DNA from 4 places in the Exiguobacterium sp. s145 genome. Region 3 is predicted to be linked to each of the others. Evidence: riboswitches for the same ligand, from Rfam matches in the RefSeq annotation. Region 3 holds a riboswitch; each other region holds the start of a gene.

Region 1 (2,202 bases), on a different contig from region 3:
AATCCGTCATTCTGGAAGCGATGGAAGATCTCGGATTCCGTTTGAAGAAAGCAGATACAGAAAAATTACCGGGCCGCTTCCGAAAAGATTTACCGATCGCGCAGGAACTCGAATATTCTGCCCGCGGCACGCATTATGCGCATAAACTGGATGAAATCGAAGTCATCTTGCTGCAGGACCGGTCCGGAATCGATATCGTTCTTCAAATCGACCGTCGTGCCCACAGCCTCGGCTCTTTGTTCAGCGAAATGGCGGGTACGGACGAAACGATGACGAAACTTTCATTATCCAATCAGGAGTTAACCAATCCGTCGCTGGTGAAACAACGCCTCGCAGATTTGATTGAACACCACAGCTGATTTATCTTTTCTATATAAAACACCGGATCCGCCAACAAGCGAATCCGGTGTTTTACGTTGTCTTGTCTTATTTCAATGATGTCGTTGTAATAATCTGTGCCAGGCTTTTTTCAAATGTCTCTTCCGTCCAGCCCATTTCCCAAAACATCAATTCGTAATAACAGCTTCTGACGAAATGCTGCTTCATCCGGGTGCGTTCTTGATCACTTGCTTGCGCTGCCAGCTCATTCAAACGCTCGATCTGTTCAAAGACTACCCGCTCGAACCAGTCCGAACTGTATGTCGCAATCCATTGTTGATAAATCGGTGAAGCCGGTACAGCGCTCTGTAACTGTTGTCCGATTTCATAATAGAGCCAGTAACACGGTAAGATGGCAGCAATTGTCTCCCCGAGCGTCCCTTCGCTCGCATGGTGCATATGTGAAATATAGGCGTATGCGGTCGGAGCCGGCTCAAACCGGGCTAATGTTTCGTCCGAAATCCCAAGCGGTTTAAAAAACGACTGGTGCAGACTCAGTTCTGCGGCATAGGTCGATGTCGCATGTTCCGCGAGCTCTGCAATCGTCACGAAATCCTGTGCCTTGGACGCGGCACGGGCCTGAATTTTCGCGAAATGTTTTAAGTAATAGGCGTCTTGGAGTACGTAATGTCGGAATTTCTTCTCCGGCAATGTCCCGTCTGCAAGACCGGTCACGAACGGATGCGTAAAACTGCTGTCCCAATACTGTCCTGCCGCTTGCCGGATTTCTTCACTGAATTTCATATTTCTTCCTCCTTTTTTCATCAAAAAAACGCCACACCTGATGTCAGGTATGACGTGAAAAGACCAGAAAAAGAGGATCTGTCACGCCACTTCCCTCCGTAAGTCCAAACTTAATCAGGTTCAAAGGGTCCGCACGTCTCCGTCGTCTCAGTCAGCCTACTGACTCCCCTAGTGGTCGCTATTTGATTTGTTTCAAGTGTAACATGATTTCATTCAATTCTGAACCTGCTCCCCTTCTTTCCATTGTTTTTCTGTACAATGAACATGACGGAAGGTCGATGTCGGCTCGTCCTTGAGACCGATTCTCTTCCGTCACCGGTCGATTAGACTGAAATTAGTACCTGATACTTAACTTACGGAGGAATCTGACAATGAATAAAACCATCACATGGACTGCTTCGGCATTACTTGCCACGACGTTATTACTGCCTACTGCCGCATCTGCCGAACAGGTCGTCGACAAAACGATCATCACACTCGGTGAATCGCTCGGAGCAAAGGATAAAGCATGGGTGTTGTCCCGCCTCAATGCACCGGAAGGCATCACTCCGATCATCGCGACGTCTGCCGATGAGGAAAAATATCTCGGAAAAAACATTCCCCAGTCCCAACGCGGCGGCAATATGTATTCTTCCGCCAAGATCGAATTGGCTGAAAAAGGCGACGGTCTGTCCGTCGCAACCGAAAATATCACGTGGGTCACAAAAGACATGTATTTGAATGCGCTGGTCACGGCCGGTGTGACCGATGCCGACATTACGATTACTTCCCCTTATAAAGTAACCGGTACATCTGCCTTGACTGGTATCATGAAAGCCTATGATCAAACGTCAAGTGAGACCGGTATCAAACTGACGGATGAACGGAAAGATTTAGCCCAACAAGAATTATCGGTCACATCAGATGTCGGAAAAACCGTCGGGACGGATAAAGTCGCCGACTTGATGAACGAAATCAAAGCCGAAATCGCGAAGCAAAAACCGGAGACGAAAGTCGAAATCGAGAATGTCATCGTCCAAGTCATTCAAAACAATAATATCAATCTGTCCGATGCCCAAATGGAGCGCTTGACCGGTCTGT
Region 2 (2,202 bases), on a different contig from region 3:
AACTTGTTCGAACGTCAAGAATTGATTTCCTCGATGCAGGCAAAACGGCTGTTCCAGATAACCGCTCCCGAGACCGGTCTCGTCCAACAATTGCCGGACCAGCTCCGGATACAACGTCCGGCTCAGCGCCGCCAGTTCGTGTAACGGTTCCGGCAGTTCTTCGTCTGTCGCAAGCATCCCTGCCGCTGCCCGTGTCGTCCCTTGTCCGGCTGTCGACTGGTCAAGTAAACGGACAGTTTGTCCGCGTTTAAGCAACTCATAGCCGAGCGTCAAACCGATCATGCCGGTCCCGATGATTAAGACATCCGGTCGTGTCATCGTTGCATCACCTCCCGGAACCGGTCAGCTGCTTTAAGCGAATTCGCTTGCCCGAGAATCCCCGACAAGACGGCAACGCCCAAACAACCGGTCGCAATGACCTCCTGAACGTTGCCCGGTTTGATGCCGCCGATCGCAATGACCGGAATCGAGACCTGCTCGACAATCTGTTTTAAGGCATGCAGTCCCCGCGGCGGTACACCGGGTTTTGATCCGGTTTCAAAAATGTGACCGTACATCACGTAATCCGCACCGGCTTGTTCTGCTGCTGCCGCTTCCGTCAGCGAATGGACCGATTGACCGATCCGCAGTTCCTTAAAACGGCTCCGGACACGATCGACCGGAATACTGCGTGTCGTCAGTTGAATCCCGATGCCGGTGACGAGAGCGACGTCAAGCCGGTCATGGACGATTAATCGTTCCGCCGGCACCCCGCGTTTCATTAAAAACTCAATACAGGTCACCAACTCCCGTGCGGACCAAAGCGGTTCCCGCAGATGAATCCGGTCGACACGCATCGCGAGTTCCGGTAATGTATGTTCCAGCGTTTCCCAGCCCTGTTGACCGGTTGTCATCAGATGTAACTGGCTCATCATTTCCCCCTTTCCACACGAAAAAGGACCACCCCATGAACTGATGGAGTGGTCCTACAAAAAAGGGCGACAGCCGTCGCATCCTCTATGAATGATCGGAATCCACTTCCCTCCGCTAGTACGAACTAGATCAGGTTCAAAGGGTCCGGATACTTCCGTCTCAGTCTGCTGCGAGACTCCCCTAGTGTAGATATTGATTTGTGTGGTACGCCTGTAGTTTACCACGGGTAGTCCGATTTGTTCTACCCTTGATTAATGTCGCATGTCCGCTTCGACCGCTTTGACCTGCTCGATCAAGCGTTGGTATTCGTCGACACGTTTCGTTTGCGACAAGTCATACGTTTGTTTTAAGCGTAAAACCCGGATGACCTTCTGATCGAGATCGGCTCTCGACAATTTATCTTGTTTGATCCGTGCCATGATTTCCTTGTGGACGGACGTATACGCACCCGGAGCCGAGAACATCGCCATGTCGGCACCGTTTTCAAGCGCAAGACTTGCGGCCTGGGCAAGACCGTACTGTTCCGTAATCGCTCCCATGACGAGATCATCCGTGATGATGACTCCGTCAAACTTCAGTTCATCCCGCAAGACGCCGGTCATGACCGGTTTTGACAATGAAGACGGACGGTTTTTGTCGAGGGCCGGGAACAGGATGTGCGCGACCATGACCATCTCGGCCCCCTCTTCAATCGCCCGCTTGAACGGGACCAGTTCCGTCTGTTCGAGTTCCGCTTTTGTCGCATCGACCCGCGGCAGACCGACATGGGAATCGACCGTCGTGTCACCGTGTCCCGGAAAATGTTTGACGACCGGAACGATGTCTTCTTTTTTCATTCCCTGCATCAACGGCACACCCAGCCGTGCGACCTGTTGCGGATCCGCACTGAGTGCCCGGTCGCCGATGATCGGATTCGCCGGATTACTGTTCACGTCAAGAACCGGGGCGAAGTCCATATTAAAGCCGTAAAAACGGGAAATCGAACCAAGTGTCTGTCCGACTTCCTTCATCAATGCTGGATCATTTTTTTGACCGAACGACAGACTCGGTGATAATTTGAGCTGTGCGTCCGGGACCCGACTGACGCGTCCGCCCTCTTCGTCAAAGCCGAGAAACGCTTTTGCATCAGCCGGTTGGGCTTCAGCAATCGCTGCCGTAAAGGTTTTCAGTTGATCGGTCGACGTGATGTTGCCGCCGAGTAACAGCACACCACCGAGTGCATGATCCTGCAACAGCGTTCGGTCGGCTTGTGTCAGAGCTGTTCCCGTCACACCGATATACAGCAACTGA
Region 3 (2,202 bases):
TGTATCCGAGCGAATCAAAGTCACCAATCGCCAAGTCAAAAGCGAGACCTTGCTGTGCCAATTCGGTGACACCTCCGTCAACGGCGATGACAACCGTCTTCTCATCCAGAAACGGTTTCAGGGACGGGATGTCTTCTGTCGGACCGGCCGCTACAATCACGACCCGCATCAGACACCTCGTGCCGAGTAACGAAGAAGTCGGGGCGCTGTCGTAAACAGAAGTCCTGCGACAATACCACATAATAGGTACGATGGAACCATATACGTCGCGTTATAGATCAACGAGTACGAAACGACCGGACCTTCCGCATATTCAGCGAAGAAGACGATTCCGCTGATGACGTGACAGACATAACGTAAACCTGCACCAAGCAATGTCGCGCCTAGTACAATTGCCATCAAACGGCCATTCTTCCCGGCTGCTGCTGCTTTTTTGACTTGCCGTGCGAATAGTCCGCTCAGTCCGACGACTCCAAACGCAATCGTATAATCGAGTAACGGCTGAACGACTGTCAGAATTTGCGGAGCGAACATCAGTTGAATCGTTCCGACGAGCGCTCCCGTCACGACCCCACCGATGACACCATGACGAAAGGCCATGACGAAGATTGGCAGCATCGCCAAACTGACCGAACCCCCTTGCGGCATTTTAAACGGGATTAATAAATCGAACACCACACCAAGACTTGCAAAGATTGCAATTTCCATTAACATTTGTAGCCGTTTCATCCTTTTTTCCTCCTAAAAATAAAATCGCAGGACGGCAAAAAGGCAGTACGACGAACGCCGTACTGCCTGCGTGCGCCACATCCCTACGTCCGTCTGAACGGAACAGGTTCGAAGGGTTAAAGTCCAATCACTTCTCTCAGCCGCTTGACGCGACACCCCTTGCGGTCTTCATTCAATTTTGATTCTGCTCTTATTATACGTGAGCGGCATTCCGAATACTAGTGATTGCTTCTGAATAATCCGGTGCATTGTAGATGGCGGAACCTGCAACAAGTACGTTTGCCCCATTCTCAATACATAATTTCGCTGTTTCCGCATTGACTCCGCCATCGATTTCAATCTCAAACGATAGATCGTGTTCCGCTTTCATTGCAGCCAGTTGATTTAATTTCTTCATGACACCCGGAATGAACGCTTGTCCGCCGAATCCCGGATTGACTGTCATCAATAAGACCATGTCCACATCCTCGAGCACGTGTTCGATCGTCGACAGCGGCGTATGCGGATTGAGCACGACACCCGCTTTCGCACCGGCTGCTTTGATCTGTTGCAGGACACGGTGGACGTGATTCGTCGCCTCGACGTGGAACGTCACGATATCAGCCCCTGCTGCAACGAAGGCTTCGACAAAGTTTTCCGGACGATCAATCATGAGATGGACGTCGAGAACCATATCTGTTTTTTGACGTAAACTGCTTAAGACAGGAAGTCCGAATGAGATGTTCGGAACAAATTGACCGTCCATGACATCGAAATGGATATAATCGGCACCTGCTGCTTCTACGGCTTTGACATCCCGCTCTAAATTTGCAAAATCTGCTGATAAGATTGATGGTGCGATTTTAATCATCTTAATACCTCCGCGTCCGATTCTTGATTTCCTCTACAAACATACCATAATTCGTATACCGGGAAGCCATGATTTCCTGGGCCTCGACGGCTTGTTTAACGGCACAACCAGGCTCATTCAAATGCAGACAGCCACGGTACTTGCATTCGTCCTGTAAAGCAACAAATTCAGGGAAACACCACCGTAACTCCTCGAGTTCCATTTCGTGCGGAAAATCAAGATTCGAGAATCCCGGGGTATCTGCAATCAATCCTTCGCCAAGCGGGATCAATGTCACATGACGGGTCGTATGGCGTCCACGACCAAGCGCCTTCGAAATATGACTCGTTTCGAGTGCCAACGAAGGTTCCAAGGCATTCAACAACGAACTTTTCCCTACACCGGATTGTCCGGCCAGCACACTCGTTTTATCTTTTAACAACGGACGGACGGATTCGACTCCGGCCAATGTCTCACTTGACGTTTCGATGACGTGATATCCAATGGTCCGGTAAGCGGAAATTGCTTCCAATACCCCTTGTTCGGCTTCACCTTGTAACAAGTCCATCTTCGTCAAGATGATGATCGGTTGAATTTCCTTTGCTTCAATCAACACTAAAAACCGGTCCAACAGATGGGCAGAA
Region 4 (2,202 bases), on a different contig from region 3:
ATAGGGGTATATCTACATTAGCACCGTATAACACGGTCGCTTTTCAATTATTGTTTCTCAATATCAGCGTAATGACCTGGGAGAGAAATGCTACTTACTCACTTCGTTTTTCATTTCTGAATGAAATCCAGTTGAACTAGCATTTAGCGCATGAATTTCTGTTGGAACCTATTGTTCCACTCCTACATTCATTACCTTTTGAGGGCTATACCAAATTCAAGGGGGAAATGAACATGTCAGTAACATTAAAAGTAGAAGAACGCGAAGTACGCCCGCGCTCACTTAGAAAGCAATTACGTCATGAAGGAAAAGCTCTTGGTGTCGTGTATGGCTACAAAGTGGAAAGCACACCGATTTCATTCGACGAAAAAGAATTGGTCAAAGTTGTCCGTGATCACGGCGAAAACGTCTTGGTTGCTCTTCAAATCGGCGGTAAAAAGGTCAACACATTGATCAACAAACTCGATATGGACATCTTTACACCAACAATCAAACACGTTGAATTCATCGCTGTTAAAATGGATGAAGAAACAGAAGTCGAAACGGATATCGTCCTGGTCGGCGAAGCAGCTGGCGCGAAACTTGGCGGATTCCTTTCACAAACACTCTTTAAAGTAACAGTTGCCGCAACACCAGATAAATTACCGGAACGCATCGAAGTGGATGTAACGGAACTTGCAATCGGAGATTCGATTACAGTCGCTGATCTTCCGGAAGAAAAAGATTTCCGTGTCGTCACAGAAGGTGACATCCAAGTTGCAGCGGTCGTTGAATCGACACTTGAAGCTGAACTTGAAGAAATCGAAGAAGCAGAAGCTGAGGCACAAGCAGCTGATGCGGATACAGCGACAGACGATTCAGAACAAACTTCTGAAGAGCAAGCTGAAGAAAACAAAGAAGATAAAGAGTAATCTTTTCTCCCCTCCCCTCGTGGGAGGTTTTTTTATGCATATTGACAAGTCGCGGCGACAGCCGTACAGTGAAGAAGGTACACATCATTGACACATCCACTAGGGGAGCCCGCTCGGCTGAGACGATTTACTTCGGACCCTTTGAACCTGATCTAGTTCATACTAGCGTAGGAAAGTGGAGCGGAATCCTCGTGCTCTTTTTCTGCATCTTGCAGGTTACACGACCGCTCTCTTTTCATAGAGGGCGGTCTTTTTTGTGGTTTCTTTGTGGGTGTGCATTCAAAGGAGAAGTGATTATGAACAGTTGGAAAATGAAAGAAATCATCGTCATGATGATGCTCGCCGTAGCTTGTGGTGTCCTCTACTTAGGATGGTCGACGTTATGGTTGCCGATCTCGGCCATCTTTGGACCGGTCGGAGCAAACTGGATGTTCGGCATCTGGGTCATCGCCAGTCCCCTTGTCGCCTACATCATTCAAAAACCAGGCGCGGCATTGATTGCAGAAGTCGTCGCTGCTGCCGTCGAGTTGTTTACAGGGAGTCACTTCGGTTTATCGGCTTTATTGATTGGACTTGCGCAAGGCATTGGCGCTGAGGTTGCTTTTCTGTTAGTCGGCTACCGGAACTTCAACACCTTCACCTTGATGCTGTCGGGCATGTTTGCGGCTGTCGGAAGTATGGTCTATAGTCTGGTCGTCAATGGGTTCGCCTACTATACGACGACGACACTGCTATTGACGTTTTCCCTGCAACTGGTCAGTGGGGCATTACTTGGCGGATTGCTCGCGAAAATCATCGTCGACTCACTCGTCAAGACGGGAACGCTGAACGGTTACGCCGTCGGACGACAACAGAAACGGCGGGCTGCCTGATGTGGTGCCGGAATCTGACCGTCCGCTATCCGGATCAAGACCGAGATGTTTTAAACGACTTGACCGTGTCGCTCCGGCAAGGAGAGACGACCTTATTGATTGGTCCGAGCGGCAGCGGCAAAACGACCTTCTTGCATACGCTTGCCGGTCTGATGCCGGAAACGATTGAGGCGGAAGTCACCGGTGAATGGCGCGCAGACGGAACCGTCGGCATGCTGTTTCAACAGCCGGACGATCAGTTTTGCATGCAGACGGTCGGGGCGGAAATCGCCTTCAGTCTGGAAAACCGGAGTATTCCCCGCGATGAAATGGAAGAACGAATCAGAACGGTGTTGAAACGGGTTGGACTCGACCTCGCCTTGACGACGCAAATTGCCGGACTGTCCGGCGGGATGAAACAACGGCTTGCTTTGGCCTGT

What was found. A riboswitch is a leader RNA that binds a small molecule or an ion and turns the genes downstream of it on or off. The one in region 3 is predicted to bind thiamine pyrophosphate.
Region 1: linked by a shared signal. The riboswitch ahead of tenA (thiaminase II) and the one ahead of thiT (energy-coupled thiamine transporter ThiT) in region 3 are both predicted to bind thiamine pyrophosphate.
Region 2: linked by a shared signal. The riboswitch ahead of tenI (thiazole tautomerase TenI) and the one ahead of thiT (energy-coupled thiamine transporter ThiT) in region 3 are both predicted to bind thiamine pyrophosphate.
Region 4: linked by a shared signal. The riboswitch ahead of KNQ07_RS02925 (ECF transporter S component) and the one ahead of thiT (energy-coupled thiamine transporter ThiT) in region 3 are both predicted to bind thiamine pyrophosphate.

The regions. Positions count from the first base shown of each region.
Region 1 covers NZ_JACSMV010000008.1:44,571-46,772, forward strand. Annotated here, with positions in the region: gene KNQ07_RS08355 (sporulation protein) at 1-359, shown strand, start outside; gene tenA (thiaminase II) at 427-1,122, opposite strand; TPP riboswitch at 1,197-1,302, opposite strand; gene KNQ07_RS08365 (DUF1002 domain-containing protein) at 1,494-2,202, shown strand, end outside.
Region 2 covers NZ_JACSMV010000002.1:326,085-328,286, forward strand. Annotated here, with positions in the region: gene KNQ07_RS04775 (NAD(P)/FAD-dependent oxidoreductase) at 1-318, opposite strand, end outside; gene tenI (thiazole tautomerase TenI) at 315-911, opposite strand; TPP riboswitch at 1,002-1,104, opposite strand; gene nagZ (beta-N-acetylhexosaminidase) at 1,164-2,202, opposite strand, start outside.
Region 3 covers NZ_JACSMV010000001.1:322,767-324,968, reverse strand. Annotated here, with positions in the region: gene KNQ07_RS01605 (thiamine diphosphokinase) at 1-169, opposite strand, end outside; gene thiT (energy-coupled thiamine transporter ThiT) at 169-729, opposite strand; TPP riboswitch at 793-899, opposite strand; gene rpe (ribulose-phosphate 3-epimerase) at 923-1,579, opposite strand; gene rsgA (ribosome small subunit-dependent GTPase A) at 1,581-2,202, opposite strand, start outside.
Region 4 covers NZ_JACSMV010000002.1:18,484-20,685, forward strand. Annotated here, with positions in the region: gene KNQ07_RS02920 (50S ribosomal protein L25/general stress protein Ctc) at 234-911, shown strand; TPP riboswitch at 1,003-1,102, shown strand; gene KNQ07_RS02925 (ECF transporter S component) at 1,208-1,783, shown strand; gene KNQ07_RS02930 (ABC transporter ATP-binding protein) at 1,783-2,202, shown strand, end outside.